DNA from 3 places in the Shinella zoogloeoides genome. Region 1 is predicted to be linked to each of the others. Evidence: predicted binding sites of a transcription regulator. Region 1 holds the regulator's gene; each other region holds the start of a gene.
The links. The regulator PhoB, encoded in region 1, activates phosphate uptake and scavenging genes when phosphate is short. The targets are predictions, from matches to a motif close to TGTCATNNANCTGTCAT.

Region 1 (10,745 bases):
CCTCATGGTATAGCCGAAGCGGGCCGAGCCCTCGACGAAGGAGTGCAGCACGTTGTTGCCGTCGCCCATCCAGGAGAAGGTCTTGCCCTTGGTGGTGCCGCGATGCTCCTCGAAGGTCATGATGTCGGCCATGATCTGGCAGGGATGGGTAAGGTCCGTCAGCGCGTTGATGACGGGCACGGTGGCATGCTCGGCCAGTTCCAGCAGGCGGGCATGGTCCGTCGTGCGGATCATGATGGCATCGACATAACGCGACAGGACCTTGGCCGTGTCGCCGATCGTCTCGGCACGGCCGAGCTGCATTTCCGTGCCGGACAGGAACAGCGTCTCGCCGCCGAGCTGGCGCATGCCGACGTCGAAGGAGACGCGGGTTCGGGTGGAAGGCTTCTCGAAGATCATCGCAAGCATCTTGCCGGCGAGGGGCTTTGCTTCCGTGCCGGCCTTGCTGGCGGCCTTGCGGGAATGCGCATCGTCCATGATGACGCGGAGATCGCTTTCCGAAACGGCGGAAAGATCGAGAAAATGCTTGGCCATGATGTGTCCTGTCTGTCCCAGTCCCTGCTATGCCGCCTTGGAGGCGGCCGTCAGCTTTTCCGCTGCCCGCTCGATACGGGCGAGCCCCTCTCGCGCTTCTTCCGCTGTAACGGTCAGCGGCGGCATAATGCGCAGCACGTTGTCGCCGGCCGGCACGCCGAGTAGCTTTTCCGCGCGGATTGCCTTCAGCAGGTCGGCGACCGGTACCTTTGCCTTGATGCCAAGCAGCAGGCCCTCGCCGCGCACATCCTCGATGACCTCGGGGAAACGATCCTTCAGCGCGGCAAGTCCCTGGCGGAAGACGAGCGCGACGTCGCGCACATGCTCGAGGAAACCCTCTTCTAGGACGACGTCGAGCACGGCATTGCCGACGGCCATGGCAAGCGGGTTGCCGCCATAGGTGGAGCCGTGCGTGCCGGCGACCATGCCGGCGGCGGCCTCGTTCGTCGCAAGGCAGGCGCCAAGCGGGAACCCGCCGCCGATGCCCTTGGCGACGGCCATGATGTCGGGCGTGACGCCGGCCCATTCATGGGCGAAGAGGCGGCCCGTGCGGCCGACGCCCGACTGCACCTCGTCGAGGATGAGCAGCAGGCCGTATTCGTCGCAGAGCTGGCGCAGCTCCTGCATGAATTCCTTCGGCACCGGGCGGATGCCGCCCTCGCCCTGCACCGGCTCGATCAGGATCGCAGCCGTTTCCTCGGTGATCGCATCCTTGACGGCGCCGATATCGCCGAAGGGGACCTTGAGGAAGCCCGGCGCCTTGGGGCCGAAACCCTCGATATACTTTTCCTGCCCGCCGGCCGCGATGGTGGCGATCGTGCGGCCGTGGAAGGCGCCGTCGAAGGTGATGATGTGGTACTTGCCGGCATGGCCCTTGGCGAAATGATAGCGACGCGCCGTCTTGATCGCGCATTCCAGCGCCTCGGCGCCCGAATTGGTGAAGAACACCTTGTCCGCGAAGGTCGCTTCCGTCAGCCGGCGGCCGAGGCTTTCCTGGCCCGGGACCTCATAGAGGTTCGACAGATGCCAGACCTTGTCGGCCTGGTCCTTCAGCGCGGCGACGAGATGGGGATGGGCATGGCCCAGCGAATTGACGGCGACGCCGGCGGCAAAATCGAGATAGCGCTCGCCATCTTCGGCGATCAGCCAGACGCCCTCCCCGCGCGTGAACCGGAGCGGCGCACGCATATAGGTTTCATAGAGCGGCGCGGCATCGGCCATGGCGCGTATCCTCCGAAAAGAGATGCGGAAAAACGGGTCCCGTGCTTGACTTTTCCGGACACCAGAAAAATCAAAAGCCGCCTTTCGGCGGCATGCCGCACTATCGGCATTTCACCCCTCCATGTCAACAAAAGTGCATCCCGAAATATGGCTGAACCTGCCGCAAGGTGAGGATTCGCGGCACGCGCGGAAGGTGTCTCTATCGAGTCACACCAGACCAGCAAGTTGGGGAAAACTTAGAAATCGATTCGCGCCGATTCCCGCGACTCTTGTCACAGAGTCCCCCTGTCTCTAGGTTAAAGACCAATTACTAGACTGCATGCGGCGGAACTAGTCACCAAAAGAGTCAAGGCGTTCAGGTTCCGGACCCGTCCGGGACGCGATGAGGGATTCCCGCATTGCGAGCGCCGAGCGGAGACGAGAACATGAACTGGACAGACGAGCGGGTCGAGAAACTCAAGAAGCTCTGGGCCGAGGGCCTGAGCGCGAGCCAGATCGCTGCACAGCTTGGCGGCGTCAGCCGCAACGCGGTGATCGGCAAGGTTCACCGGCTGAACCTGCCGGGCCGCGCCAAGGCCGGCGGCACGCAGACGGCGTCACGCCCGAAGCGCCCGGCCGCGGCAACCCCGCGCCCGTCGAATTTCGCAGCCCGCCCGGCCGTGACGCGCACTGTCGCCCGGCCTGCCGGCAGCGCCCTTCCCAAGGAAGAGCTGGACACCGACTTCGAGACGCAGAGCGAGCAGCTTCCGGTTCCGGCCAACGGCAACAAGGTGGTCGTGCCGATGTCGCGCCGCCTGGAGCTGACCGAACTGACCGAGCGCACCTGCAAGTGGCCGATCGGCGACCCGCTGAACGACGACTTCCACTTCTGCGGCAACGAGTCCCCGGACAACTCGCCCTACTGCACCTACCACCAGCGCCTCGCCTACCAGCCCTCCGCCGAGCGGCGGCGGATGCGGTAACAACAGCGATCGTGGAATGAGATGCGGGCCCTTCGGGGCCCGTTTTCGTTATTGCCGTTGAGATGACCCAAAAACGCGAAACGGGCCCCGAAGGGCCCATTCCCGTCCTTGGGAGGAATTTCGGCGGCTCAGGTTTCCAGCGAATAGCCGGCGCCGCGGACGGTGCGGATGACGTCCTGCATGTTGGCGAAGTTGAGCGCCTTGCGCAGGCGCCCGACATGCACGTCGACGGTGCGCTCGTCCACATAGATGTCGTGGCCCCAGACACCGTCGAGAAGCTGCGAGCGGGAGAAGACACGGCCGGGCGAGGTCATCAGGAATTCCAGCAGGCGGAACTCCGTCGGCCCCAGGCGCACCTCGCGGGTGCGGCGGTGGACACGGTGCGTCTCGCGGTCGAGTTCGATATCGCCGCAGCGCAGCACCGTCGAGACGACCTCGGGCTTGGCCCTTCGCAGCATGGCACGGACGCGGGCGACGAGTTCCGGCGTCGAGAAGGGCTTTACCACATAGTCGTCCGCACCGGTGGCAAGGCCGCGCACGCGCTCGCTCTCCTCGCCGCGCGCCGTCAGCATGATGATCGGCAGGCGCTCCGTTTCCGGCCGCTGGCGCAGGCGCCGGCACAGTTCGATGCCGGAAACGCCGGGCAGCATCCAGTCGAGGATCAAAAGGTCCGGCATGCGCTCCTGCAGGCGCATCTCCGCCTCGTCACCGGAGAGGATCGTATCGACCTCGAAGCCTTCGGCCTCGAGGTTGTAGCGCAGGAGGACGCTGAGCGCCTCCTCGTCTTCCACGACGGCAATTCTCGGCACCATAAAGCGAACCTACTCTCTTTACTCGGAGACGTCGGCGGCAACGACGGACGTCGAGGTGTCGTCCTTCGGGCGCTCGCCTTCCGGCTGCGAGCCGGTCGCCATATAGTAGATGGTCTCCGCGATGTTGGTCGCATGGTCGCCGATACGCTCGATGTTCTTGGCGCAGAACAGGAGGTGCGTGCAGGGCGTGATGTTGCGCGGATCTTCCATCATGTAAGTGAGGAGTTCGCGGAACAGCGAGGTGTAGATCGCGTCGATCTCGTCGTCGCGCTCGCGGATGGCCTTGGCCTTCTCGATCGAGCGGGTGGCGTAGACGTCGAGCACTTCCTTGAGCTGCATCAGCGCAAGTTCGGCAAGATGCTCCAGGCCGCGGGCGAGCTTGCGGGGCATGCCCGAGCTCTGCACGGCGATGACGCGCTTGGCGGTGTTCTTGCCGAGATCGCCGACGCGCTCCAGCTCGGCGGCGATGCGGATGGCGCCCATGATCTCGCGCAGGTCCGCCGCCATCGGCTGGCGCTTGGCGATGGTGACGATGGCCTTGTCGTTGATCTGGCGCTCGGCATTGTCGAGGATGACGTCTTCCGAGATGACCTTCTGGGCCAGCGCCGCATCGGTGGTGACGAGCGCGCGGACGGAATCCGAAACCATCTGCTCGGCCGTGCCGCCCATTTCGGAGATGCGGCGGGAGAGGTACTTCAGTTCTTCGTCATAGATCGAAACGATATGGGTCGATGACATGTCTTTATCCTTGATGCGCTCGGATGGTCAGGGTTTTGGCGACGGTTGCGTCAGCCGAAGCGGCCCATGATGTAATCCTGCGTGCGCTGGTCGTCCGGGTTGGTGAACATCTTGTCCGTGTCGTTCTCCTCGACGAGATTGCCGAGGTGGAACATGGCGGTGCGCTGCGAGACGCGGGCCGCCTGCTGCATCGAGTGCGTCACGATGACGATGGTGAAGTTGGCGCGCAGCTCGTGGATCAGTTCCTCGACCTTGGCGGTCGCGATCGGATCGAGCGCCGAGCACGGCTCGTCCATCAGGATGACCTCGGGGCTGACGGCGACGGCGCGGGCGATGCACAGGCGCTGCTGCTGGCCGCCGGAAAGACCGGTGCCGCCTTCGTGCAGGCGATCCTTCACCTCGTTCCACAGGCCGGCCTTCTGCAGGCTCTGCTCGACGATGGCGTCCATGTCGGCCTTCGCCTTGGCAAGGCCGTGGATGCGCGGGCCGTAGGCGACATTCTCGTAGATCGATTTCGGGAAGGGGTTAGGCTTCTGGAAGACCATGCCGACGCGGGCGCGCAGTTCCACCACGTCGATCGACGGATCGTAGATGTCGTCCGTGTCGAGCGTGATCCGGCCGGTGACGCGGCAGCCGTCGATCGTGTCGTTCATGCGGTTCAGCGTGCGCAGGAAGGTGGACTTGCCGCAGCCCGACGGGCCGATCAGCGCCGTCACGGTGTTTTCGCGGACGTTCAGGTTGACGTCGTAGAGTGCGCGCTTGTCGCCGTAGTAGACCGAGACGTCCTTGCCGATCATCTTGTAGGAAATGTCGTTCATTTTCTTGTCCAGCGCTTTCTCGACTGCTGCTTCTGACATGATGTTCATCTGTCTATAACCTTCTACCAGCGCCGTTCAAAACGGCGGCGCAACAGGATTGCACCCACGTTCATGAGGATGAGGAAGATGAGGAGGATGATGATCGCTCCCGAGGTGCGCTCCACGAAGGCGCGTTCCGCCTCGTTAGCCCACATGTAGATCTGCACCGGCAGTGCCGTTGCGGGCTCAAGCGGCGTCGATGGAATATCGGCGACGAAGGCGACCATGCCGATGAGGAGCAGCGGCGCGGTCTCGCCGAGCGCATGCGCCAGGCCGATGATCGTGCCGGTGAGGATGCCGGGCATGGCGAGCGGCAGGACGTGATGGAACACGGTCTGCATCTTCGAGGCACCGAGGCCAAGCGCGGCCGAGCGGATCGACGGGGGCACGGCCTTCAGCGCCGCGCGGGTCGCGATGATGATCGTCGGCAGCGTCATCAGCGTCAGCACCAGGCCACCGACGAGGGCTGCCGAGCGCGGGAAACCGGCGAAGTTGACGAAGACCGCAAGGCCGAGCAGACCGTAGACGATCGACGGCACCGCGGCGAGGTTGTTGATGTTCACCTCGATGAGGTCGGTGAAGCGGTTCTTCGGGGCGAATTCCTCGAGATAGATCGAGGCGGCGACGCCGATCGGCAACGACAGCGCCAGCACGATCAGCATCATGTAGAGCGAGCCGATGGCGGCGACGCCGACGCCGGCGGCTTCCGGACGGCTCGATGCACCGTTGGTGAAGAGGCCCGTGTTGAAGTGCTTGGCGAACGCCCCGCTTTCGGCAAGCTGGTTCATCCAGCCGACCTGCTTGTCGGAGACCTTGCGGTTGTTCTCCGCCACGCCGAGGTCGATCTGGCCCTTGAAGGCCGAGTCGAGGTCGCCATGCGCCAGGAAAGTCACGTTCTGCGTGGTTCCGATGATCGAGGGATCGGCGGTGACGAGGTCGCGGAACTGGACGCGGACGCTGTCCGAGATCATGCCGCCCACGGCCTTCAGGCCGGCACGGTCGTCTTCGCTGACGCCGAGAACCTTGGCGAGCGCATTGCGGGCGACGACCGGATAGTTGGCCGAGACCAGCTTCTGGGGGTTCGAGGCGCGCTCATTATTCTTGTCGATGATTTGTTCGGAGAACTCGACCGGGATGGTGATCATCGTCTGCTGGAAAGCGGTGTAGCCCTTGGAAAACACCGAGAACAGCAGGAGGAACAGGAAGAGGAGGCCGAAGCCGATCGCGGCCATGCCGTAGAGGCGGAAGCGGCGCTCGGCGGCATAGCGGCGGCGAAGGCCGATATCGCGGCGTTCGGGGCTGGCGGCGATGCCTAGGGCGGGGCTCGTGGAGACCTGGCTCATTCGTACTGCTCCCGGTATTTGCGCACGATATAGAGGGCGTAGATGTTGAGGCAAAGCGTGATGGCGAAGAGCGTGATGCCGAGCGCGAAAGCCACCAGCGTCTGCGGCGAGGTGAATTCGAGGTCGCCCGTCAGCTGGTTGACGATCTTCACCGTCACCGTCGTCATCGGCTCGAAGGGATTGAGCTGCATGCGGGCGGCGACGCCGGCGGCCAGAACCACGATCATGGTTTCGCCGATGGCGCGCGACGCGGTCATCAGCAGCGCGCCGACGATGCCCGGCAGGGCAGCCGGCAGGATGACGCGCTTGATCGTCTCGGAACGGGTGGCGCCGAGGCCGAGTGAACCGTCACGCAGCGCCCGCGGCACGGCGGTGATGATATCGTCCGACAGCGAGGAGACGTAGGGGATCAGCATGATGCCCATCACGATACCGGCCGTCAGAACGCTCTGCGCCTGAATGAAGTTCACATAATTGCCGGTGACGAGACCGTTCAGCTGGGCGGAGATATCGCGCAGGAACGGGCCGACCGTGATCAGGGCGAAGAAGCCGTAGACGATGGTCGGGATGCCGGCGAGCACTTCGAGCAGCGGCTTGGCGATAGAACGGACTGTCCGCGAGGCGTATTCCGACATGTAGATGGCCGCGAAGAGGCCGACCGGCACGGCGACCAGCATGGCGACGAAGCCGATATAGAGCGTGCCGGCGAGCAGCGGGATCAGGCCGAACTGGCCGGAGGATTCCGTCGCGCCGGCCGCGGCGAAGCGCGGGTCCCAGGTCGTGCCGAAGAAGAATTCCCAGGCAGGCACCATGTTGAAGAAATGGATGGCTTCCGTGGCCATCGAGGCGACGATGCCGACCGTCGTCAGGATGGCGATCGACGAAGCGCCGATGAGGCCGACCAGCATGACGCCTTCGACGCGATTGCGGGCCCGGAACTTCGGTGCGATCGCGCGGTAGGAGAGGAAGGCGCCGGCGAGCGCGGCGACGATGACGAGGATCGACAGCAGGGTGCTGCTGGTCGACGTCATGCGGTTGAGATCGTCCGCCGACGTCAGCATGTATTGTGCCGGATCGGCCGCGAGCGGCACGCCCTTGGCGCCGAGCACCGTCCGGGCGGTCGAACCGTCGGCAAACAGCGCGTCACGCTCTTCCGCCGACAGCAGTTTCAAGCCGCGGGCGATGGCACCGATCATGTTGTAGTTGAGGTTCTGCGTCGCCTGCGGCTCGGCCTTCACCTCGTCGGGGAAGCCGGCACGCACCGACGAGCCGATGTAGATCGGGCTCGCGACGATCCAGACGAGGAGCACGACAAGCGCGGGTAGCATGGCCCAGATGGCGACGAAGGAGCCGTAATAGCCCGGCCGGGAATGAAGATTTGAAAGTCTGCCGCCGGCAAGCGCGTTGGCGCGCCAGCTTCCGACAAGATAGCCCGCCACGCCGATGACGGCGATGATGAGCAGAAGAAGGGAAATACTCATTTAGGAAATTCTCCCGGCGAGATCATCCGCGCTGTCATTTGTTCGGCCTGCCAAATGGGGAGCGGCCCGACCCGGCATTTCCAAGGAAATGCCGGGTCGGGCCAAGTCAATTACATGATCTTGCCGTCGGCGAAGGCCTTGCGGGCTTCTTCGCGCTCGGCATCCGGAGCGGCGACGAGGCCGTATTCAGCCAGCGGGGAGTCCGGGCCGACCATGTCGTCGCTCGTGAAGAACTCGACATATTCCTTCAGGCCCGGGATGACGCCGAGATGCGCCTTCTTGACGTAGAAGAACAGCGGACGGGAAACCGGGTACTCGCCGGAAGCGATCGTTTCAGTCGACGGGACGATGCCGTTGACGGTGGCGACCTTCAACTTGTCGGCGTTGTTTTCGTAGAAGGACAGGCCGAACACGCCGATACCGGACTTGTTGGCGGCGATGCGGGCCAGCGTTTCCGTGTAGTCGCCGTCGATGTCGACAGCCAGGCCGTCCTTGCGAACGGCGACGCACTTGGAATGCTGTTCCTTTTCATCGGCGACGGCAGCCTTGATGACGTCCTGCGCGCCCGAGTCCTTGCAGCCCTGTGCCAGGATCTTCTCTTCGAAGACTTCGCGCGTGCCGTGCTTCTCGCCCGGGATGTAGGCGGCGATCTCGGCGTCCGGCAGGTCCTTGTTGACTTCAGACCACTTCTTGTAGGGGTTGGCGACGAGCTTGCCGTCGACGACGACTTCGGCGGCAAGCGCCTGGTAGAGGTCCTTCGGCTCGAGCTTCAGGTCGGCATTGCCGGCGTCGGTCGCGAAGACGATGCCGTCATAGCCGATGCGCACTTCCTGGATTTCCGTCACGCCGGCAGCCTTGCAAGCCTCGACTTCGCTGTCCTTGATCGGGCGCGAGGAGTTGGCGATGTCGATGGTTTCCGGGCCGACGCCCTTGCAGAATTCCTTCAGGCCGCCCGACGAACCGCCGGATTCGACGATCGGGGTCTTGAAGTCGGGGAAGGTCTCGCCGAACGTCTCGGCGACGATCTTGGCGTAGGGAAGAACGGTAGAGGAGCCGGCGATCTGGACCTGGTCGCGCGCAACGGCAACGCCTGCGAATGCGGCGGAGGCAACGAGCGCCGCGAGGGTGAGCTTAAGAGATTTCATCTGGGTTCTCCCGAAGAGGACGTGTGTGGGAAGCGCTGTCTCGCGCTCTCTGCCGTTGACCGGCGGCTCTTCTCTAAACCCCGATCGCCCTCTCTTTTATGTCAGTTTGACGAAACATTTGTGACACACCAAGCATCTGAAATCGCTTGACTATTCCAATCGAGAAGACAAGAGCCGGGCCCTTTGTGTCAGAACTTGACGGTAAAGACCGTGCCCTTGCCCACCTCGGACTTCACCACGAGGCGTGCCTTGTGGCGGGTGAGGATGTGCTTGACGATGGCAAGGCCGAGGCCTGTGCCCTTCTTGGACCGGCTCGCTTCCACGTTAACCCGGTAGAAACGTTCGGTGATGCGCGGCACATGTTCGGACGGGATGCCGGGGCCGTAGTCGGTGACGCTGACCTCGACCGGCACGTTGTCGATGCCGCCCGTCAGCACGACATCCACCCGTTTGCCCTCCTGGCCGTATTTGCAGGCGTTCTCGATGAGATTCTCGAAGACCTCGACCAGTTCGTCCCTTTCGCCCGGCACGGCGACGGGATGCTTCGGCAAATCCAGCGCGATATCGACGCCGAGATCGCCCGCGAGCGGCTGGAGGCTGTCGCGCACATGGGCGATGAGCGGCACGAGATCGACGGTCTGGTCCGGCGCCACGTTGGAGCGCAGCTCTAGGCGGGAGAGGGAGAGCAGGTCGTCGACGAGGCGGCTCATGCGCGTCGCCTGCTCGTGCATGATGCCGAGGAACCGTTCGTGCGCCTTGAGATCGTTCCTTGCCGGTCCCTGAAGGGTCTCGATGAAACCGCGCAGCGAGGCGAGCGGCGTGCGCAGCTCATGGCTGGCATTGGCGACGAAATCGGAGCGCATGCGATCGATGCGGCGCGCCTGTGAGACGTCGTGGAAGGTCAGGAGCCAGAGCGGTTCGGTCGTCGGACCGGCGAGCGGGGCGATGCGCACGACATAGACCGTCTCGGAGGGGAGCCGTTCCGCATATTCGGTCTCGCGCGGCAGGCCGGAGCCGATGGCATCGCGCACCATGTCGAGAATGCCCGGCGCGCGGATGCGGCCGGCAAGGTCGCTACCCTGGGGGATCGCACCGAAGATGCCTTCGGCCGCGCGGTTCTGCAGCTTCACCGTCTCGCGCGCGGAAAGGAGCAGCGCGGGCGCGTCCAATGCGCCGAGGACAGCCGCGATCGCCGTCAGGTCATCTGCCGGCGGCGCGGTTACGGCGGCCGGCGGGACAGGAGCTACCGTCACCGCCCCGCCCACTGCGTCCGCGACACGTCGCTCGGTGCGCATCAGGCCGGCGATGACGAGCAGGAGGACGGCGAAGGACACCCAGCCGAGATGCAGGCCGGCAAGCCACATCATGAAACCGACGAAGACGGCGGATGCGATGAGAACGCGTTCGTTCCACAGTTGCGCCGTCAGCCAGCCGAGGCCGGTCCGCTGATCCGTCACTGCCACCCATTCCCTTGCAAGCATCGTATCCTCCGCGCCTCCATCGATTCCCCATGGATAGCGCGGCTTCATGACATGTTTTTCACGGCACGCTTGAATTCGCAATCCGGTTGTGGCCACCTTCGGCGACGCGGCGCGTGCCGCGCCCCGACATTTCAAGGAGCAGACGATGGCGGAGAAGACCGAAAACCGGGC
Region 2 (10,745 bases), 1.3 Mb from region 1:
TCCTTCTTCGTGGTGGATCAGGGGGAGCGCGGCGTCGTCACCCGCAACGGCCAGATCGCCTACGTTGCCGACCCCGGTCTCCACTTCAAGATGCCGTTCGTGGACGGCGTGACCACCATCGACGCCCGCTCGAAGGCGAAGTCCTACGAGGCCATCCCGAGCTACAGCGCGGACCAGCAGACGGCCACGCTCGCGGTCTCGGTCAACTATGCGATCCCCGGCGACAAGGCGGGCCTCGTCTACGCCGAGTACGGCACCGAGGAAAACCTCCTGAGCCGGCTGGTCGAGCGCAAGCTCATGGCGGCGGTGAAGAACACGTTCGGCGGCTACACGGCGTCCCGCGCCATCACCGAGCGGGCCAAGCTCACGGCTGACATCCAGTTCGCCTTGCAGGAGGCCGTGGAGGGCCCTGTCGTGATCGAGGCGGTGCAGATCGAGAACATCGACTTCTCCGACGCCTACGAGGCCAAGATCGAAGAGCGCATGAGCGCCGAGATCGAGGTCCAGAAGCTCCGCCAGAACGCCGAGCGCGAGAAGGTGCAGGCGGAGATCACCGTCACCGCCGCGAAGGCCACGGCCGACGCCACCCGTGCGCAGGCGCAGGCCGACGCCGATGCCGCCCGTCTCCGGGGCGAAGCGGAAGCCGACGCGATCCGGGCCAAGGGCGCGGCGCTCCGGGACAACCCGTCCCTCGTGGACCTCACCGCCGTCGAACGCTGGAGCGGCGTGCTCCCGACCACGATGGTGCCCGGCTCGTCGGTTCCGTTCGTCAATGTGGGGAAGTGACATGGCGCGATCCAAGTACATCTACACCCTGTACGAGGACTTCCAAGCCATCGCCCATTTCACCGTGAAGCACGAGGCCATCCGGTACTGGGAGCACAAGCTCGGCCGGAACCCGGCGATCACGATGGAGCGTTCGCAAGACGGCGGTCCCGTCGAGAAGGCCGTGGTGGTCCATGACTGGCAGACCGGCGACGAATGAAGTTCGGCGTCCTGTTCCGCTTCGCCAGCTTTTGGATGGGGGCCCATTGGTCCCCATTCAATCGCCGCCTGTGTGTCAATCTGGTTCCGTGCGTGACGTTTTGGGTCGCGCTGGAGGGAGGGAAAGTCCCTTGAAGTTCTGCAAAGACTGCCGGTTCTACCGGGGAAATTACTGCTACGCCCCGGAGACCGCGATGCCCGATCCTGTCAGGGGGCCGCAAGCCCAATGGGCCGATCTGGCTCGGAAATATGAGTGCGGCAAGTTGGTCGCGAAGTTTTTCCAGCCGCGCATGATCGCCCGAGCAATCAACGCCCTGAAAGGCTGGAAGTGATGGCCGAGAACCGCGTTGGCGTCCACATTCTCGCGAATCGGGCGGGCCTCACATACAGAGACACCAAGCGCCTCCTGATGGAGATCATGATGAACACCCCTCGGGCCGCTTCGGCGGCTCGCACCCTCGCAATCGGAATTGGCGGAGAGCAGCATGAGCGCCCGCTTTGCAAACGGAACGCCGATCCGGCGCCGTGGGGGACCGTCCAGTGAGAGAGCGCGACTTGATCATCATGGACGACATTGAGGACCGAACACCGCCAGACCGGGAGCGGATGAAGACGGCCCTCCTATGGTTCAGTCGGGAGCTTGGTACGGACGGCGGGACTCGAACCCGCACGGCACACGGCCAAGGCATTTTAAGTGCCTCATGTCTACCATTCCATCACGTCCGCGCACCAGCAGAAGCCCATATATCCGCTGCTTCGGAGCCGGTCAAACGGTGTCCAAAACTTGTGACCAACCCGTGACCACGGTGGCCGGCATGTGTGCCATTTGTGACCCCGCAAGGGACCTCAACCGCCTGAGATACCGGCGTTCCGGTGTTCTCACAGAAAACTTAAAATCTCTCGGCCTTGGCTGTGCGGGTTCGATCCCCGCCGCCCGCACCAGCAAGCGCTGTTCAAAGCAGGGCTCGTTTCCAAGCCCTGCAAGCTTCTTCGCTATCCTGAAATCGCGTTGAACACCCAATAGAACACGGCCGAGATCACCGCGGCCGAGGGCAGTGTGACGATCCAGGCAATCACGATGTTGCCGGCGATGCCCCAGCGCACGGCGGTGACGCGGCGGGCGGCGCCGACGCCGATGATGGCGCCGGTGATCGTGTGCGTGGTCGAGACCGGGATGCCGAGCCAGGTGGCGCCGAAGAGCGTGATCGCCCCGCCGGTCTCCGCGCAAAAGCCCTGCATCGGGTTGAGGCGGGTGATCTTCGAACCCATCGTGTGCACGATGCGCCAGCCGCCCATCAGCGTGCCGAGCGCCATGGCGGCCTGGCAGGTGATGACGACCCAGAACGGCACGTAGAACTCGCCGCCGAGATAGCCTTGCGAGTATAGCAGGACGGCGATGATGCCCATGGTCTTCTGCGCATCGTTGCCGCCATGGCCGAGCGAATAGAGCGAGGCCGAGATGAACTGCATGACGCGGAAGGTGCGATCGACGGCAAAGGGCGTCTGGCGCACGAAGAGCCAGGAGACGGTGAGGACGAGGATCAGCGCCAGGAAGAAGCCGATGGCCGGCGACAGGAAGATGGCGCTCGCCGTCTTGATGAGGCCGCTCCAGACGACGGCGTCGAAGCCGGTCTTGGCGAGACCCGCGCCGACGAGCCCGCCGATGAGGGCATGCGAGGAGCTTGACGGGATGCCGAAGATCCAGGTGACGACGTTCCAGATGATCGCGCCCATCAGCGCCGCGAAGATGACCAGCGGGCTGACGATGGAGGGATCGATGATGCCCTTGCCGAGCGTTTCGGCGACATGCAGGCCGAAGAACAGGAAGGCGATGAAATTGAAGAAGGCCGCCCACATGACGGCATATTGCGGGCGCAGCACGCGCGTCGAGACGATCGTGGCGATCGAGTTGGCGGCGTCGTGCAGGCCGTTCAGGAAATCGAACAGCAGCGCGATGCCGACGAGGCCGACCAGCAGCGGAAAGGCGAGTGTGGCGTCCATCAGACGTTCTCGATCACGATACCGCTGATTTCATTGGCGACGTCCTCGAAGCGGTCGACGACCTTTTCGAGTTCCCCGTAGATCTCGCTGCCGATGATGTAGGACATCGGATCGGATTTGCCGAATCGCTTGAAGAGGTCTTTCAGGCCCTGGTCGTGCAGCTCGTCCGAACGGCCCTCGACGCGTGTGACCTCCTCTGCAATGGCGCTGAGGCGGCCGGCATGCACGCCCACCTTGTCGAGCAGCGGAATGGCCTCGGCGATGAGATGCGCCGCCTTGACGACGGCCTCGCCCATTTCCTGCATGCCGGGCTGGAAATCCGTCTGCTCGTAGAGGCGGATGGTCTTCACCGTCTTGTGCATCATGTCGATGGCATCGTCCATCGACTGGATCAGGTCCTTGATGTCGCCGCGGTCGAAGGGGGTGATGAAGGAGCGGCGGACGGCGAGCAGCACTTCGCGTGTGATGTCGTCGGCCTGGTCCTCCAGTTCGACGATGCGGTCGCAGTGCTTTTCCAGGTCGGGACCGCCGGCAAGGGCCGCGCGGAGGGATTCGGCGGCGCCGACGACGGTACGGGAATGCTGCTCGAAGAGATCGAAGAAACGGTCTTCGCGCGGCATGAGTTTGCGAAACAGCGAAAGCATGGATGCCCCTTACGTGGCTGGGGTTGTCATGCGGCTGTCATAATTGAGCGGGAAGGCGCTGGAAAGCGTTGATTCGCCGCTTGTCACAATTCTCTTGGCTCTCGGTAAACGGATAAAAGAATGATCAAGGCACGATCTTGAACGGCTGCTCGCTGATGGCGACGGCCCCGCTGGCGGTGTCGCGGAAACGGTAGCGCAGCACGTAGTCGCCGATGGGCGGGCCGCTGAGATTGAGCGTCAGTTTGGCGAAGACTTCCTGGTTGCGCACGCTGCCCTTGAAGTCGAAGGATCCGAAAGCCTTCTGTTCGGCGAGCTTCGTGCCCTTCGGGTCTAGCAGTTCGAGATCGACGGTGAAGTGCGATTCCAGAAGCCCGCCATCGGCGGGGCGCCAGGTCAGGCCGACCGGTTCGACATAGGAGATCAGCGCTTCGCCTGCCTTGAAGTTCGCCTCCGGCCGGGCCGCGTACATGCCGTATCCCTCCGGCGGGGCGGAGACGAAGACGGCCTTGCCGATCGAGAAGGGCAGGGTGGCGGCGAACGTGCCGAACGCATCGCGGATCGTGTTGTGCGCGCCGACCGTATCGCCGGCTGCGGCCTGTTCCTCCGCCTTCTTCGCCGCATCGGCAAGCGGGCCGGCAAGCGCGAGCGTCGGCGCGAGCGCGGCGGCAAAGGTCATACGCAACAGGGACTTCGACACGGACATTCAGACTTCCTCCAGCCGGATGGCGGCAGGATGCGTAGAAGCGCGACAACAGTCAAGAACGCCCGGGAGGCTGCCCTAAATCAGTTTTTCCAGAACAGCGGCGTCAGAATGACGAGGACAGTGAGGATTTCGAGACGGCCGAGCAGCATGAGGAAGGACAGCACATAGAGCGCTGCGTCATGAAAACCGGCGAACGTCCCGGCAGGGCCAATCGCCTGCGTAACACCGGGACCGACATTGGAGAGCGACGTGGCCGCCGCGGAAATCGATGTCAGGACGTCGTAACCGAGCAGGGCGAGCGTGATCGCAGCGAAAGCCGCCACCGCGATATAGGTGAGGAAGAACAGAAAGACGTTTCGCTGCAGGTCGGCATCGACCGTCATTGGGCCGTAGCGTACGGCATGGATGCCGTTGGGATAGATCAGGCGGTAGAGGCCGGTGCGGATGAAGTTGAAGAGGATGATCAGGCGGTAGGCCTTGAGACCGCCCGCCGTCGAGCCCGAACAGCCGCCCATGAAGGTGGCGACGAAGGCGAGCGCCACGATGAAATGGCCCCATTGCGTATAGTCGTCGCTGGCAAAACCCGTCGTCGAGAGGATCGAGGAGACGGTGAAGAAGGAATGGGCCAGCGCCTCGTGGAAGTCGACGCCGTTCTGCAGGCGCTGGAAGACGCTGGCCGCGATCGCGAACAGCACGAGATAGCCGAGGAAGACGCGGATCTGCGGGTCGCGCCAGGCATCGACGCGCCCGCGCACGACGAAGAGGATCAGTACCGAGAAGGGCAGGCTGGAGAGCGTCATGAAGAAGGTGGCGGCCCAGAGCAGGGGCAGGCTCTTGAAGTAGCCGAAGGACGAGTCGTGCGTCGAGAGCCCTCCGGTGGCGACCGTGGACATGGCGTGGTTCAGCGCGTCGAAGCGGTTCATGCCGAGCGCGGCGTAGACGACGGCGCAGATGAGGGTGATCGCCACGTAAATGGCGAGGAAGGCGCGCGTATAGCTTGCGATGCGGGCGAAGGGCTTGTCGGCGGTGTCGGACGATTCGAGCTTGAAGAAGGACATGCCGCCGACGCGCAGATACGGCATGATGAAGAGGCCGAGCGCGAGGATCCCAATGCCGCCGAGCCAGTGCAGCAGCGAGCGCCACATCAGGATGCCGGGCGGTGCATGGTCGAGGCCGGTGATGACGGTGGAGCCGGTGGTGCTGATTGCCGAGACCGATTCGAAGAAGGCCTGCGCGAAGGTGAGGTCGAGCGAGGACAGCCAGAGCGGGATCGCGCCGATGATCGACGCGCTCAGCCAGAGCAGGTTGACCACGAGGAAGCCCATCCGCTTGTTGAACGGCGGCGGGCCGGCGCGCGTCGCGGCGGCCGTGGCGAGCGAGAGGCCGCCCGTGAAGAAGGCGGAGAGGAAGAAAACCTCCGAATCGGGATGTCCGTAATAGACGTCGATGAAGGCCGGAACGAGCATCGCCACGGAAAGATAGATTCCGCTGATGGCGGCAATGTTGATGGCGGACCGGAAGATCGTGGCGTTCAAGGAAGGGGTCCTGCCGGCTGGCTCAAGTTCTCGTCGCTAAAGGCCGCGCGGCCGGGACGGGTGGTGTCCGTCGCCGCGATATGCAATAGCCTTTGCATTGTCCAAACTCAAGGATGGCATCGAGCGGCATGAAACCGGACGTCGACGCAGCCTGCGAAGCTTTGCGCGGGCTTTTTCCAGAAACACCCCTCCAACTCAACGAACATCTCTCCGCCCGCTACGGCGCGGAGATCTACCTGAAGCGCGAGGACCTTTCGCCGGTGCGCTCCTACAAGATCAGGGGTGCCTTCAACTTCTTCCGCAAGGTTCTGGCGAAGGCGGATGGCGCGCGCAGCTTCGTCTGCGCCTCGGCCGGCAATCATGCACAGGGCTTCGCTTTCGTCTGCCGCCATTTCGGCGTGCCGGGCGTGGTCTTCATGCCGGTGACGACGCCGCAGCAGAAGATCGACAAGACGCGCATATTCGGCGGCGAGTTCGTGACGATCAAGCTTGTCGGCGACTTCTTCGACCAGTGCTACAAGGCCGCCCGCGACCATGCGGAGGCGACCGGCGCGCTGATGGTGCCGCCCTTCGACCATGCCGATATCATCGAAGGGCAGGCGACGGTGGCGGCGGAGATCGTCGCACAGCTCGGTGAGGGCAAGCTGCCGGACCTGGTGGTCCTTCCGGTCGGCGGCGGCGGGCTTGCCTCGGGCGTGACCGGTTATCTCGAGGGGGACATGGGACCGTCGAGCTTCCTGTTTTGCGAGCCGGCCGGCGCACCGAGCCTCAAGCGGAGCCTCGAAAGCGGCGCCGTGGTGACGCTCGACCAGGTCGACAATTTTGTCGACGGTGCCGCGGTCGGGCAGATCGGCGCGCTCAACTTCGCAGCGCTCAGCCGGTTTTCGGCCGACCAGGTCATGCTGCTTTCGGAAAACGCCATCTGCGTGACGATGATCGACATGCTGAACGTGGAGGGCGTGGTGCTGGAGCCGGCCGGCGCACTATCGTTGACGGCGCTGGATGCGCTCGGCCGCGAGGCGCTGGAAGGCAAGACGGTGGTCGCCGTCGTCTCGGGCGGCAATTTCGATTTCGAGCGCCTGCCTGATGTCAAGGAACGCGCCATGCGTCATGCGGGACTGAAGAAATACTTCATCCTGCGCCTTGCCCAGCGCCCCGGCGCGCTGCGCGATTTCCTGAACATGCTCGGACCGGACGACGACATCGCCCGCTTCGAATACCTGAAGAAATCCGCCCGCAATTTCGGCTCGATCCTGATCGGCATCGAGACGAAGGCACCGGAGAATTTCGCAGCGCTCAAGAAGGCCTTCGACGCGGCCGGCATGCGCTATCAGGACATTACCGAAAACGAAATCCTCGCAAATCTTATCATCTAGGGGCATGGGTCCGGCGACGCTCTCCCCTTGGAGGGCGCTGCCGCCTGTGCTAGAGCATTTGCAGCAAAAGTGCGCAGCGGTTTTGCGTCCGCAATTGCGTGAAAACAAGGAGATAGGGAGTTTTCGCGATTCGAGGAAAAGCGGAAATGCTCTAGCAATCGGCCATGGCATCGTTCTTTTCAAAACTCTTCGGTCGCGGTGGCGACTCGGCAGCTCCCGCGAAGATCGCGGAGGAAACCGAGGCCTATAACGACCTGACCCTCGTGGCGGCTCCCATTCCCGAAGGCGGCCAGTACCGGCTTGCCGGACGCATCGAGAAGCGCGACGGCGAGCGGGTGCTCGTTCGCACCTTCATCCGCGCCGATCTCTTCTCCTCGCGGGACGATACGGTCGCTTCGACCTTCCGCAAGGCAAGGCAGATCGCCGACCAGCACGGCGCCTCGCTCTTCAGCGACGGCGCGGAGAGCCGGCAGGTCTGACCGCCAGGCGCGTTCGCCACCCGAAATAATCATATGAAAATGTGCGAAGGCGCTGGAGAACCGGTGCGTTTGCCTGTATCCGCAGGAAAACGACTTGTTGCGGACGTTCCGATTCAGCTGGCTGGCGGGACGTCGGGGAAACTGCGGACCGCCCATGGGTACTGAAAACCTGATCCTGCTTCTCATCGAGGCCGGTTTCTATTTCGTCTTCATGGTGGGCATCCTGCATCTGCGCCACCAGATCGGCATCGGCGTTTTCGTCGCCGCACTCGGCGTCATGCACTTCCTGGAGACCTATCTGGCGGCGGTCTTCTATATCGAGCTGCCGTTCGGCGTTATTTCACCGGGCTCCTCGGTGCTCTTTTCCGGCAAGCTGATGATGATCCTTCTTCTGTATGTGAAGGAGGACGCCGCCGTCGTTCGCGCGCCGATCTACGGCCTGCTCGCCGGCAATTTCCTGACGGTCGGCCTCAGCCTGTTCCTGCGCCACCACCAGACGATCGGCGCGGTGCCGGGCCGCATCGCCGATCTCGCCTTCATCGACGAGATGGGCTGGCTGATGCTGTGGGGCACGATGCTGCTCTATGTCGATTCGCTCGCCATCATCCTGCTTTACGAGCGCCTCGGTCGGGTCTTCAGGAAGAACACGGCCATGCGCTTCTTCGTCTCCGGGGTCGCGGTGCTGACCTTCGACCAGATCGGCTTCTATGCGGCGCTGCATTTCCTCAACGGCGCGCCGGTCGAAGTGTTCTGGGGCGGCTGGATCGCGAAGATGATGGCGGCCTGCGCCTATGCGGTGCTGATCACGGTGTATCTCTACTATTCCCGCATATCGGCGATGCCCGTCTCGCCGCGTCCCATCTCGGATATCTTCGCCGACCTCACCTTCCGCGAACGCTACGAGGACCTGCTCGACCGTTCGGGCCGCGATGCCCTGACCGGCGTCTATGACCGCAGCCGGCTGGAATTCGAGGCGCCGCGAATGCTCTCGGCGATGCTGGCGGCCGGCAAGCCGATGGCGCTGATGATCATCGACGCCGATCATTTCAAGGACGTCAACGACCGTTTCGGCCATCTCGCCGGCGACGGCGTGCTGCGCGACACCGCGGCCTGCCTGCAACGGGCGCTGCGCGGCGGCGACCGCATCTTCCGCTTCGGCGGCGAGGAATTCGTGGTGATCTGCGAAGATATCGAGCCGGAAGTCGGGGCAGAGCGGGCTGAAGAGTTGCGGCGCACCGTGGAGGCGGAGATCCGCAGGCCTGACGACGTGCCGGTGACGGTCAGCATCGGCATCGCCAACAGCTACAATGACGGCACGACGCTGAACGCGCTGCTGTCGGCCGCCGATGCCCGGCTCTACGCCGCCAAGAATGCCGGACGCAACCGCGTCATCTCGCACTAGATTTCCGGCTGTCGCGCCGGATTGCCGGAACATCGGCCTGTCACAAAAGTTTCATCTGTGCTTCCTATACGAGTGGATGGAAGCCCCGAAAACGCGGCGGCTAGTCAATGGGAGCGGTGCATGGCGGGAGCTGTCGGAAGCGATCCCATGCCAATCGACCGGCTTCAGGAACGGCCGTTCGTCCTTGCGCCGCGCGTGCCGTCGTCCTTCTCGTCCATTCCAGCGTTCCTTTCGCACGCTCCGAGGCCGAAACGCGTCCGGAGCGCAATTTCCACGATCCATGGATACCGGTCATGTTCGACGACAATCATCTGAACCGCATCAAGGCGGAAATTGCCGACAGCTTCGACGAGGAGCTGGAAATGCAGATCGAGGAGGAGCGGCTGGACGACCTCATCGCCGAGGGCATGTCCGAACCGCCGGCGCAGACGCTGGAGCGCCGGATCTATTTCCGCGAGCTGTTCCGCCTCCAGCATGAGCTGGTCAAGCTGCAGGACTGGGTGCAGCACAAGAAGCTGAAGGTCGTCGTTCTCTTCGAGGGGCGCGGTTCGGCCGGCAAAGGCGGCGCCATCAAGCGCGTGACCCAGCGCCTCAATCCGCGCATCTGCCGCGTCGTCGCCCTGCCGGCACCGACCGAGCGCGAGCGCAATCAATGGTACTTCCAGCGCTATGCGCCGCATCTGCCGAGCGCCGGCGAAATGGTGCTGTTCGACCGCTCCTGGTACAACCGCGCCGGCGTCGAGCGCGTCATGGGCTTCTGCACGCCGGACGAGCTGGAGGAATTCTTCCGCTCGGTACCGGAATTCGAGCGTATGCTGGTGCGCTCCGGCATCGTGCTGATCAAATACTGGTTCTCGATCACCGACGAGGAGCAGGAATTCCGGTTCCGCATGCGCATCCACGACCCCTTGAAGCAGTGGAAGCTCTCGCCGATGGACCTCGAAAGCCGCGTCCATTGGGAGAACTACACCAAGGCCAAGGAGGAGATGCTGGAGCGAACCCACATTCCCGAGGCGCCGTGGTGGATCGTCGAGGCCGTCGACAAGAAGAGGGCGCGGCTGAACTGTATCGCCCATCTGCTTGCTCAGATTCCCTATGAGGACGTGCCCAAGGCGCCCATCGATCTGCCCGAGCGTGTGCGGCATGACGATTATATCCGCCGCCCGCCGCCGGACGAGATGTACGTACCGGAAGTCTACTGAGCAGGCCCTTGAACCTGCTGGACCAGACGCAGAGGGGGCTGACGCCGGGGCTCGTCGGCGCCTACCGGGGATCGCCCGGCGGGCCGGTGGTGCCCGTCGCGCCGCAGGATATCGATGCGGCGCTCGCGTCCGCGGACGGCTGGGTCTGGCTGCATGTCGATCTGGTCGACCAGCGCATACAGGGCTGGCTGCCCGCGCGCTGCACCTTGCCGGCGGCGGCGCGCTCCATTCTGGAAGGGCATGACGAAAGCCTTGTTCTTGGCCACGAGGCAGGGACGACGCATGGCGTCATCGCCGATCTGCAGCAGCAGGAAACCGAACGCGCCTCCACCACCGTCGGCCGTCTGCATTTTGCCCTGACGGAGCGTCTGCTGGTCACGGGCCGGCGGCACCCGGTGGAAGCGGTGAACCGGGTGCGG
Region 3 (10,745 bases), 1.7 Mb from region 1:
ACCTTTTCGCCGCGATGCACGCCAAGAATTTTCTCGCCGTCGAGCGAGGTGAAGATCATCCAGGAGAAACCGAAATCGGACCACATCCAGTCGCGCAACTGGTCGCGCACGAAGGAATCGCCCGGCATGCCCTCGGCCAGTTCGTTGAAGCTCCTGTCCCAGAAGGAAAGCTGGCTCTGGTATTGCACCACCTGGTCGATCTGGTGGCTGAATTCGTTGCGCACCAGCGTGCGCTCCGTCTCGACGACGAAACTGTCGGCCCGCTCGATCGCATGGTCGAGCACGAGGTAGTTGGCGGCGCCGAAAAGCAGGACGATCATCAGCGCCGCTGCGCGGATCGCCATGCCAAATCCGCGTCGCCGCGTCGCGCGGCCCTCTTGCGCCATGCCCGTCATCGTTCCCTGCCTGTCCCCGGCCCGTTCAGCGGGCTTTGTTGAAGGGAAGCTAGCGCAGAGACGGCAAAATTCGCTTAAACAGGCTGGTGAGCGAATGCTTAATCAGGGGGCGCCGGCTCACGCGGGCGCATAGCGAACGAAGGCGAATTCGGAGCCGTCCGGCGACCAATTCGGCACGTTCATCGTGCCCTGCCCGCCGAAAAGCTCGAAGAGAACACGCGCATTGCCGCCATCCATGTCCATCAGCCGCAGCCGGACGGAGAGATCGCGCGGATGGTCGAAAACGTCACCGTCATAGGACAGCACCAGCAGATGCTTGCCATCCGGCGAAGGGTGCGGAAACCAGTCGCCGTAGGGGCTGTCGGTGATGCGCGTCGGCTCACTGCCGTCCGGCCGCACGCGCCGTCCGCCGAATAATCCGGCCCGTCGTTGCGTCCCTCGCCGAAGGTCAGCCGCCGCTCCTCGCCGCCTTCGACCGGGATCGTGTAGATGTCGAAGAGATCGTTCCGGATGCCGCAATAGGCAAGCGTCGTCCCGTCCGGCGACCAGCCGTGCCAATACGAGGGCAGGTTCGGCGTCACCAGCCGCGGCACGCCGCCCCCGGCCGGCAGCACATAGATCGCCGACTTGCCGAATTCCACCTTGTCGCTGATCGCAAGCCACGCCCCGTCAGGCGAAAGCCCGTGGTCGTTGTTGCAGCGCGTGGCGAGCCCCGTATCGATCCGAACCGGCTCCCCGCCGTCGAGCGGCAGGCGATAGAGCAACCCATCGCCGTTGATGATCAGAAAGCGCCCGTCCCGCGAAAAATTCGGCGCCTCCACCAGCCGCTCCGTCTGCCAGACGACGCGTGTTCGACCGGTGGCGATGTTGTGGATTTCGACGGAACTGCGCATGATCTAGCTCCCTGCGTCCCCCGCCGAAAGCTTCCTGCAGATGGATTGCATAAGCGCGACCTGGCGCTGCTCGCGCCAGGTGGAAACGAAGCCCCAGACAAGCAGCAGCAGGATGCACAGGAAGGCGACGCCGAGGACGGTCTGGCTTCCCGTAACGAGACCATAGACGCCGAAAAGAGCAGGCGTCGCGAAATAGGCGACCTGTGCGGAAACCTGCCTTCCGGCTGAAAGGTCGCTGAGCGACCACAGCCGGATCAGCCGGACTTCCTCGTCCGTGAAGACCGGGTCCCTGCGCTCCTCCACCGGCCCCTCCACGCCATCACCCCCGGTCACGATAGCGGTTGGTGATGGGATAGCGCCGGTCGCGGCCAAAGTTCTTCTTGGTGATCTTCACGCCCGGCGCCGACTGGCGGCGCTTGTATTCGGCGATGTAGAGCAGGTGCTCGACCCGGTGCACCGTCGCTTCATCATGGCCGCGCGCGACGATCTCTTCCGTTCCCATCTCCCGTTCGACGAGGCATTCCAGGATTTCGTCGAGCACCGGATAGGGCGGCAGCGAATCCTGGTCGGTCTGGTTGGGGCGAAGTTCCGCGGACGGCGCCTTGTCGATGATGTTCTGCGGAATCACCTCGCCCGTCGGCCCAAGCGCGCCCGGCGGCACATGCGCGTTGCGCCAGCGCGAGATCGCATAGACCTGCATCTTGTAGAGGTCCTTGATCGGGTTGAAGCCGCCGTTCATGTCGCCGTAGAGCGTGGCATAGCCGACCGACATCTCCGACTTGTTGCCGGTGGTGACGACCATCGAGCCGAACTTGTTGGAGACCGCCATGAGGATCGTGCCGCGGGCGCGGCTCTGCAGGTTCTCTTCCGTGATGCCCTCTTCCGTGCCCTCGAAAAGCTCGGAGAGCGAGGAGAGGAAGCCGGTCACCGGCGCCTCGATCGGCACGATGTCGTAGCGGCAGCCGAGCGCCTTGGCGCAGTCGGCGGCGTCCTTCAGCGAATCCTTCGACGTGTAGCGGTAGGGCAGCATGATGCAGCGAACTCGCTCCTCGCCCAAGGCATCCACGGCAATGGCCGCGCAGATCGCCGAATCGATGCCGCCGGAGAGTCCGAGCACCACGTTCTTGAAGCCGTTCTTGTTGACATAGTCGCGGAAGCCGAGAAGGCAGGCGCGGTAGTCCGCCTCCTCCTTTTCCGGAATGCGCGACATCGGCCCGCCGTCACAGGCCCAGCCTTCGCCATGCTTCTTCCAGGTGGTGAGCGCGACCGTCTCCTCGAACTGGCTCATCTGGAAGGCGAGCGCCTTGTCCGCGTTGAAGGCGAAGCTCGCGCCGTCGAAGACCAGTTCGTCCTGGCCGCCGAGCTGATTGGCATAGAGCAGCGGCAGGCCGGTCTCGATGACCTGCTTCAGCACGACCTGGTGGCGGATATCGACCTTGCCGCGATAGTAGGGCGAGCCGTTCGGCGACAGCAGGATCTCCGCGCCGCTCTCGGCCAGCGTCTCGCACACGCCGAGTTCGCCCCAGATATCCTCGCAGATCGGAATGCCGAGCCGCACGCCGCGGAAATTGACCGGGCCGGGCATCGCCCCCTGGTCGAAGACGCGCTTTTCGTCGAACTCGCCGTAATTCGGCAGGTCCACCTTGTCACGCACCGCGATCACCTTGCCGCCGTCGAGCACGGCGACGGCGTTGTAGCGGCCGGTCTCGTCCTGCCGCGGAAAGCCGATGATGACGCCCGGGCCGCCATCGGCCGTGTCGGCGGCAAGATCGTCGACCGCCCGCCGGCAGGCCTTGAGGAAGGCGGGCTTCAGCACGAGATCCTCGGGCGGATAGCCGGAGATGAAGAGTTCCGTCAGAAGCAGGAGGTCTGCGCCCTGCCGGGCGGCATCCTCGCGGGCGGCGCGCGCCTTGGCAAGGTTGCCGTTCACGTCGCCGACGGTCGGGTTCAATTGCGCGACGGCAATGCGCAGCGTCGTCTTTTCGGTCTGGGAAGTCATGTCTGCGGGACCCGTTTCCTCATGGTGTCCGATCCTGCGGCCGCGCACGCTGCCCGCACTCTCGAACGGTCGCTACACCCTTTAGAGCATGGCAGGCGCTTTGGGAATGGAACCGCGCGGCAATTGCCTCCGCTCTTGCCGCAAACCCTCGTTTCCCAGGGGGTTCGCGGCATCATTGCCGCAAGCAACAGAGGGAACCAAAGCACCGGCAGAACGTTGCAGAAACCGTTCATCTCCTGTTCAAGATGACGTCCGTATGACAGATACACGAAAGTTTTATGAAGTTTGGAGACGGCCTTGGCCCTGTTTACTCCTGCCGCCGTGGCGATGGATGCCACCGAAGGACTTGCCGTCGAGGCAGGCTTTGCCGCGCGCCACGCCAAGGCGCTCGCCGTCCTGCGTTCGCTCGCCGTTTCCGGCCTTCTGGCGCTTGCCACCGTCGTCGCCATCGAATGGATCACGCGCGGCTCGCTCGCCCAGACCTGGCTCTACTTCACCAATCTCGAGCAGCCCGGCTGGACCACAACGGGCGTGTTCTTCCTGCTTTACCTCGCCATCGACGCGCTGATCGGCCGGCAGCACAAGGCCGTGCTGTTCGTCTCGCCGCTCGTGGTGCTGATGGGCGTCATCTCGCAGCAGAAGCAGGTCTTCCTCACCGACCCGCTCTACCCGACGGACCTGCTCTTCGGCCGCCAGATCATCGAACTGATGCCGGTGCTCGTGCAGGACCGGCCGTGGACGGCCGCCGCGCTCGCGCTCGCCGTCGTCGGCGGCGTCGTGGGCCTTGTCAGCCTCTGGATCTTTGCCTGGCGCCGTTTCCGTCCGCTGACGAAGAAGGAGCGCCTGACGCGCCTTGCCATCGCGCTGCCGCTCCTGGCCGGCTTCGTCTCGATCATGGACTACAACGAGTTCTCCTGGGTCCGCGACCGGCTGAAGATCTTCCCGATCATGTGGGACCAGGCGGAGAACTATCGCCACAACGGCTTCGTCATGGCCTTTGCCATCAACCTGCCGATGGCGAACGTGCAGGCGCCCTCCGGCTACATGGTCGACGCCATCGACAAGATTCCGTCCAAGCCCCTGCCCGCCGGCACGACGCACCGCTCCAAGCCTGATGTCATCGTCGTCATGAGCGAATCGCTGTGGGACCCGACGCGGATCAAGAGCGTAAAACTCTCGCCCGATCCGATGCCGGTCATCCGCGAAAGCCAGAGCGGCAACGTCTTCTCGCCGGAATTCGGCGGCCTTACCGCGAATGTCGAATTCGAGGCGCTGACGGGCTTTTCCAACGCCTTCCTGCCGACGGGCAGCATTCCCTACCAGCAGTATGTGCGCAAGCCGATCCCCTCGCTTGCCACGTTCTTCCGGGCGGAAGGCTATACAGCGCGCGCCATCCATCCCTTCTCCGGCTGGTTCTGGAACCGCAGCAGCGTCTACAAGGCCTTCGGCTTCCAGACCTTCAAGGATGTCGACAAGATGCCGCCGCTCGCAAAGCGTGGCAACTTCACCTCGGACGAGGCGCTGACCAAGGAAATCATCCGCCAGGCGGATGCGCAGGAAGACCCGTTCTTCTTCTTCACCGTCACCCTGCAGGGTCACGGCCCCTATGACGACGGCCGCTATACGAAGACCGACGTTTCCGTCGACGGCAAGCTCGACGCCCGCGACAACCGCATGCTCGCCAGCTACGCCCAGGGCGTGAAGGAAGCCGACAAGAGCCTGAAGATGCTGATGGATTGGGCCAAAGAGCGCGACCGCGAGACGATCATCGTCGTCTTCGGCGACCACCTGCCGCCGCTCAACACGGTCTACAAGAATTCCGGCTACATGAAGGGCATCACCGCCGCGCGCAAGGGCACGCCCGAGCAGATGAAGAACGAACACGAGACCCCGCTCGTCATCTGGTCGAACAAGACCGGCGTCGAGAAGGAGGTCGGCACGATCAGCCCGGCGTTCCTGTCCTACTACATCCTCAAGGAGGCAGGCTTCGAGCACCCCTACTACACCGGCTTCCTCGGTGCGGTGCACGACAAGCTGCGCGTCATCGACCGCTACATGCTGATCGACGCCAAGGGCAAGGCGACCGCCGACTGGGCGCGCAAGAAGACCATCGACCCGCTGGTGCGCGACTTCCGCTTCCTGCAGCACGACATCATGTTCGGCAAGCAGTACGGCCTGGAACGCTTCTTCGACTCCCACGCGGAACTGATGTCGGCAGGCTACTGATTCCCGCCTGAACCACGCTTGGACCGGGCTCCGTTTCTCATGACGGAGCCCGTCGCCCTGCGCACTGTCGTGCCATCCCCCTACCATTTCGAGGCGACCCGCTGCGCCGGAGGCGTGACAACCCCGCACAACCATGGCTAGGCGAACCGTTGATAAAATCAATCTATAGGAGAAATTAAGACTCTCGGCGCACGATAAACGTGCATCCACATTCCGGATGCGGGCAAGCCTTGCCGGTCAGAAGGAGGAGATGCCATGCACGTCCTTACCCGCCTGTCGAAAGATCGCGCCGGCACGTCGGCGCTGGAATTCGCCATCGTGGCGCCGCTGTTCTTCCTCGCCCTCTTCACGCTGATCGCCTACGGCATCTATCTCTCCGTCACCCATTCGGTGCAGCAGATCGCCGCCGATGCGGCGCGCACGGCCGTTGCCGGGCTCAATCCCGACGAGCGCGTCACGCTGGTCAACCGCTACCTCGATGCCTCCCGTCTCGACTATTCCTTCATCAACCGTGCCAAGATGCAGGTGATCGTCACCGACGATCCCGGCAATCCCGAACAGTTCACGGTGACGATCTCCTACGATTCCAGCGACCTGCCGATCTGGAAGCTCTTCACCTTCGCCCTGCCGCAGGAGAAGATCGAACGTTACGCCACCGTGCGCGTGGGAGGGCTGTGACATGAAGCGCGTGCGCCTCGTCACCGACCGGCACGGCAATATCGGCACGCTCGCCGCCCTCACCCTGCCCCTGATGGTCTTCTCGCTCGCGCTCGGCGTCGACTATGGCTACCTGACGGTGCAGCAGCGCGAATTGCAGGCATCGGCGGACCTTGCCGCCATCGCCGCCGCCTCCAGCGTGGTGGAAGCGGAAAAGGCGGCCGCGACCTATTTCGCGCTGAACAAGCTTCCCGTGACCGTCACCGGCAAGGACGGCGTGGCGATACCGGCCATCACGCCCATTCATCTCAAGGCGACCGTCGCCACCGCAAGCGTCGAGCGTGGCCGCTATGTCGCCGATCCGGAACTCGCGCCGGAAGACCGCTTCAAGCCGGCGGGCGCGGATGCGGACGCTGCGCGTGTAAAGCTCTCGCGCCGCGCCGATCTCTTCCTCGCCTCGATGATCCTGCCGGAACCGCCGCTGCTTTCCGCCACAGGTTCGGCCTCCCGCACGAAGCTCGCCGCCTTTTCCATCGGCACGCGCCTTGCGAGCCTCAACGAGGGTGTCCTCAACGCGCTGCTCGGGAAATTGCTCGGCACCAGCCTTTCGCTCAAGGTGATGGACTACCAGGCGCTCGTCGATGCCGACATCTCGGTCCAGCCGTTCCTCAAGGCGGTCGCCACCAACCTGAACCTGACCGCCGCGACCTATGAGGACGTGCTGAATGCCGGCATCACCATGCCGCAGCTTCTTGCCTCCATGCAGGCCGTGGAGGGCCTGTCAGGCCCCGTCCGGTCGGCACTGCACGCCATCGAGCAGGCAACGGCGGGCAGCAAGGTCAAGCTGCCGCTTGCGCGCATCCTCAACATCGATCCCAAGAAAGGTGTCGCGGTGAACGCCGGCAGCGACTGGCAGATGTCGGCAAACGTGATGCAGATGGTGGCCACCGCCGCAAGCCTTGCCAACGGCAGCAAGCAGGTGGCGCTCGATACCGGTCTCAACATCCCCGGCCTTGCCACGGTGACGGTCAATCTCGCCATCGGCGAACCGCCGGTCGAAACGCCGTCGCATCGGCTCGGCGCGCCCGGCAGCGCGGTGCGCAGCGCCCAGACGCGGCTTTCCGTGGAGATCGGCATCAATGGCCTGGCCGCCCTTGCGGGCCTGCGCATCAAGCTGCCGCTCTATGTGGAGATCGCGGCGTCCGAGGCGAAGCTCGCCGATATCCGCTGCCTCGGCGCCACGCCGTCCAATGCCAATGTCGCGGTGGATGCGGTACCTGGCATTGCCGAGCTCGCCATCGGCAAGGTCGATCCCTCCGTCCTCTCCGACTTTTCCGAGGATCCGCGCGTGCAGAAGGCCCGCATCGTCGATTCCGCCCTCATCCACATCGATGCCTTCGCCCATGGCGAGGTGAAGAACCTTGACAAGACCCGCCTCACCTATACGCCGACGGAGATCGCCGCCAAGACGATCAAGACGGTCTCGACCCGCGATACGCTGACCTCCGCCATCAAGACCCTGCTGGGCGATCTCGATGTCGAGATCAACCTTCTCGGCCTGCCCATCGGCACGGAACTCGTCGCCAAGGCGCTCGCCTCGACGCTGACGACCGTGACGCCGGCCATCGACGAACTGCTCTACAATCTGCTGCTGGTCGTCGGCGTCAGGATCGGCGAGGCGGACGTGCGGGTGACGGGCGTCGTCTGCCAGCGGCCGGCCCTCGTCCAGTAGCCGATCACCTGTTCTCGGCGAACTGCGGCGCGCCGTCGTCGATCTCGTAGTAGTCGCCCTTGTCGGCGCAATAGATATGCATGCCGATCTTCAGCCCGGTCGGCTGGTCGAAGGTGCCGGCCATGATCGACGTATAGTCGGTATTGTCGCCCTTCCAGAACAGCGCGGAGCCGCAGGTGCGGCAGAAGCCGCGGCCAGCCGCATCGCTCGCCCGATACCAGGTGACGTTCTCCCCGCCCTCGACGGTCAGCCCCTCGTCGCGCACATTGGTCGCGGCGTAGAAATGTCCGGTCTGCCGGCGGCACTGGCTGCAATGACAGGCGATGACCTCGCGCAACGGCCCAACGGTGCGGAAACGCACGGCGCCGCAAAGGCAATGCCCGGTATGTTCTTCGCTCATATATCCCCCCAAAACAAAACCGGGCCAGCTTTGCCAGCCGGCCCGGTCCTGTCAAATTCACATTCCTGAATGCATGCATCAGTCCCGCTAATTTACGGAACCGAAGCGTGAACGAAAGGCGATCAGCCGTTCACCACCATGCGCTTCTCGTCGCGGCCGCCCTTCATGCGCTCGGCAAGAAGGAAGGCGAGCTCGAGCGCCTGGTCGGCGTTGAGGCGCGGATCGCAATGCGTGTGGTAGCGGTCGGCGAGATCGTCGCCCGACAGCGCCCGCGCGCCGCCCGTGCATTCCGTCACGTCGTTGCCGGTCATCTCGATATGGATGCCGCCCGGATGCGTGCCTTCGGCGCGGTGGATCTGGAAGAAGCTCTCGACTTCCGACAGGATCCGCTCGAAGGGGCGGGTCTTGTAGTTGTTGAGCGTGATCGTGTTGCCGTGCATCGGATCGCAGGACCAGACGACCTTCTTGCCTTCCCGCTCGACGGCGCGGATGAGGCGCGGCAGGTTTTCCGCCACCTTGTCGTGGCCGAAACGGCAAATCAGCGTCAGGCGGCCGGCCTCGTTCTGCGGGTTCAGGAGGTCGATCAGCTCCAAGAGGCCGTCGCCGGTCAGCGACGGACCGCACTTGAGACCGATCGGGTTCTTGATGCCGCGGCAATATTCGATATGCGCATGGTCGGGCTGGCGCGTGCGGTCGCCGATCCAGATCATGTGGCCCGAGGTCGCGTACCAGTCGCCCGAGGTCGAATCGACGCGGGTCAGCGCCTGCTCGTAGCCGAGCAGCAGCGCCTCATGGCTGGTGAAGAAATCCGTCTCGCGCAGGTTCGGATGGTTTTCCGCCGTGATGCCGATGGCCTTCATGAAGTCCATGGTCTCGGAAATGCGGTCGGCGAGCTTGCGGTAGCGCTCGGCCTGCGGCGAATCCTTGACGAAGCCGAGCATCCACTGGTTGACGTTCTCGAGGTTGGCATAGCCGCCCATCGCGAAGGCGCGCAGCAGGTTCAGCGTCGCAGCCGACTGGCGGTAGGCCATGATCTGGCGCTCCGGATTCGGCACGCGGGCTTCTTCCGTGAATTCGATGCCGTTGATGATGTCGCCGCGGTAGGAGGGCAGCGTCACGTCGCCCTGCTTCTCGATGCCCGAGGAACGGGGCTTGGCGAACTGGCCGGCGATGCGGCCGACCTTCACGACCGGCTGCTGGGCGCCGAAGGTCAGCACCACGGCCATCTGGAGGAAGGCGCGGAAGAAGTCGCGGATCGTATCGGCGCCGTGTTCGGCGAAGCTTTCGGCGCAGTCGCCGCCCTGCAGCAGGAAGCCCTTGCCTTCGGCCACGTTCGCCAGCGCGCTCTTGAGGCGTCGTGCCTCGCCGGCGAAGACGAGCGGCGGAAACTTCGCGAGGCGCTCTTCGGTCGCCGCCAGTGCGGCGAGATCCGGATAATCCGGAACCTGCTGAATGGCCTTCTGCCGCCAGCTGCTCGGGGTCCAATTCTGTGCCATGATACTCACCTGTCCTGAAACGCCCGCCGAACAGCGAACGCCCCTCCGTTTTGAAGATGCGGGCTTATAAACCGTTAGATGGTTCTTGCATAGCCGAACTTCCAGCCAAGACTGCCCCGTTTGCGTCATGCGCCGGCATGAGGAAAACCGGCGTCAGACGCGCTGGCCGTTCCGCACGCGGTAGCTCGGCTGGTACATGGTCACCAGCTCTTCCGAGGCTGTCGGATGCACCGCCATGGTGCGGTCGAAATCGTCCTTGGTGACGCCGGCCTTCAGCGAAATGCCGAGGAGCTGCGCCATCTCGCCGGCCTCATGGCCGAGGATATGCGCGCCCACCACCTTCCGGTCAGCCGCGTTGACGACGAGCTTCATGATCGTCTTCTCCTGCCGCCCCGAAAGCGTCGCCTTCATCGGGCGGAACTCGGCGCGGTAGATTTCGAGGTCGTCGAACTTTTTCGCCGCCTCCTCCTCGCTGAGGCCCACCGTGCCGATCTCCGGCTGCGAGAAGACGGCGGTGGCGATGAGGTCATGGTCCGGCGAGACCGGATTGCCGCGGAACTCCGTCTCGATGAAGCACATCGCCTCGTGGATGGCGACCGGCGTGAGCTGCACGCGGTCCGTTACGTCGCCGAGCGCGAAAATGCCCGGCACGTTGGTGCGCGAATAGTCGTCGACGAGGATCGCACCCCGCTCGTTCATCTTGACGCCTGCCGTCTCCAGCCCGAGGCTGCCGGTGTTCGGCACGCGGCCGAGCGCCAGCATGACCTGGTCGACGGTGAGCGTCTCTCCCGCCTTGGTCGTCACCTTCCGGCGCCCGTTCTCGGCTTCAGCGACGCTGGTGATGATGTCCTCGCAGATGACGCGGATGCCCTTGGCGATCATCGCGGCCTGCACGCCCTGGCGCATGTCCTGGTCGAAGCGCGACAGGATCTGCTTGCCGCGATAGA

Region 2: the regulator PhoB is predicted to act here: its motif matches at 3,654-3,670, upstream of Q9316_RS07870 (DUF47 domain-containing protein).
Region 3: the regulator PhoB is predicted to act here: its motif matches at 3,533-3,549, upstream of Q9316_RS10180 (LTA synthase family protein).

Annotation. Positions count from the first base shown of each region.
Region 1 is NZ_CP132311.1:97,522-108,266, reverse strand. Features, by position in the region: gene argF (ornithine carbamoyltransferase) at 1-534, opposite strand, end outside; gene Q9316_RS01415 (aspartate aminotransferase family protein) at 562-1,755, opposite strand; gene Q9316_RS01410 (GcrA family cell cycle regulator) at 2,181-2,717, shown strand; gene phoB (phosphate regulon transcriptional regulator PhoB) at 2,846-3,529, opposite strand; gene phoU (phosphate signaling complex protein PhoU) at 3,548-4,267, opposite strand; gene pstB (phosphate ABC transporter ATP-binding protein PstB) at 4,318-5,133, opposite strand; gene pstA (phosphate ABC transporter permease PstA) at 5,148-6,467, opposite strand; gene pstC (phosphate ABC transporter permease subunit PstC) at 6,464-7,948, opposite strand; gene Q9316_RS01380 (PstS family phosphate ABC transporter substrate-binding protein) at 8,059-9,093, opposite strand; gene phoR (phosphate regulon sensor histidine kinase PhoR) at 9,282-10,574, opposite strand; gene ppk2 (polyphosphate kinase 2) at 10,720-10,745, shown strand, end outside.
Region 2 is NZ_CP132311.1:1,379,034-1,389,778, forward strand. Features, by position in the region: gene Q9316_RS07845 (prohibitin family protein) at 1-786, shown strand, start outside; gene Q9316_RS07850 (hypothetical protein) at 788-985, shown strand; gene Q9316_RS07855 (hypothetical protein) at 1,179-1,316, shown strand; tRNA gene Q9316_RS07860 (tRNA-Leu) at 1,626-1,710, opposite strand; gene Q9316_RS07865 (inorganic phosphate transporter) at 1,978-2,985, opposite strand; gene Q9316_RS07870 (DUF47 domain-containing protein) at 2,985-3,629, opposite strand; gene Q9316_RS07875 (hypothetical protein) at 3,754-4,332, opposite strand; gene Q9316_RS07880 (TrkH family potassium uptake protein) at 4,413-5,867, opposite strand; gene ilvA (threonine ammonia-lyase) at 5,996-7,243, shown strand; gene Q9316_RS07890 (HlyU family transcriptional regulator) at 7,408-7,722, shown strand; gene Q9316_RS07895 (GGDEF domain-containing protein) at 7,877-9,124, shown strand; gene ppk2 (polyphosphate kinase 2) at 9,418-10,326, shown strand; gene Q9316_RS07905 (CorA family divalent cation transporter) at 10,335-10,745, shown strand, end outside.
Region 3 is NZ_CP132311.1:1,826,047-1,836,791, forward strand. Features, by position in the region: gene Q9316_RS10160 (diguanylate cyclase domain-containing protein) at 1-344, opposite strand, end outside; partial or broken gene Q9316_RS10165 (TolB family protein) at 513-1,288, opposite strand; gene Q9316_RS10170 (hypothetical protein) at 1,292-1,591, opposite strand; gene Q9316_RS10175 (NAD+ synthase) at 1,608-3,287, opposite strand; gene Q9316_RS10180 (LTA synthase family protein) at 3,615-5,513, shown strand; gene Q9316_RS10185 (TadE/TadG family type IV pilus assembly protein) at 5,769-6,191, shown strand; gene Q9316_RS10190 (pilus assembly protein TadG-related protein) at 6,193-7,902, shown strand; gene Q9316_RS10195 (GFA family protein) at 7,907-8,302, opposite strand; gene Q9316_RS10200 (class II 3-deoxy-7-phosphoheptulonate synthase) at 8,425-9,798, opposite strand; gene gor (glutathione-disulfide reductase) at 9,952-10,745, opposite strand, start outside.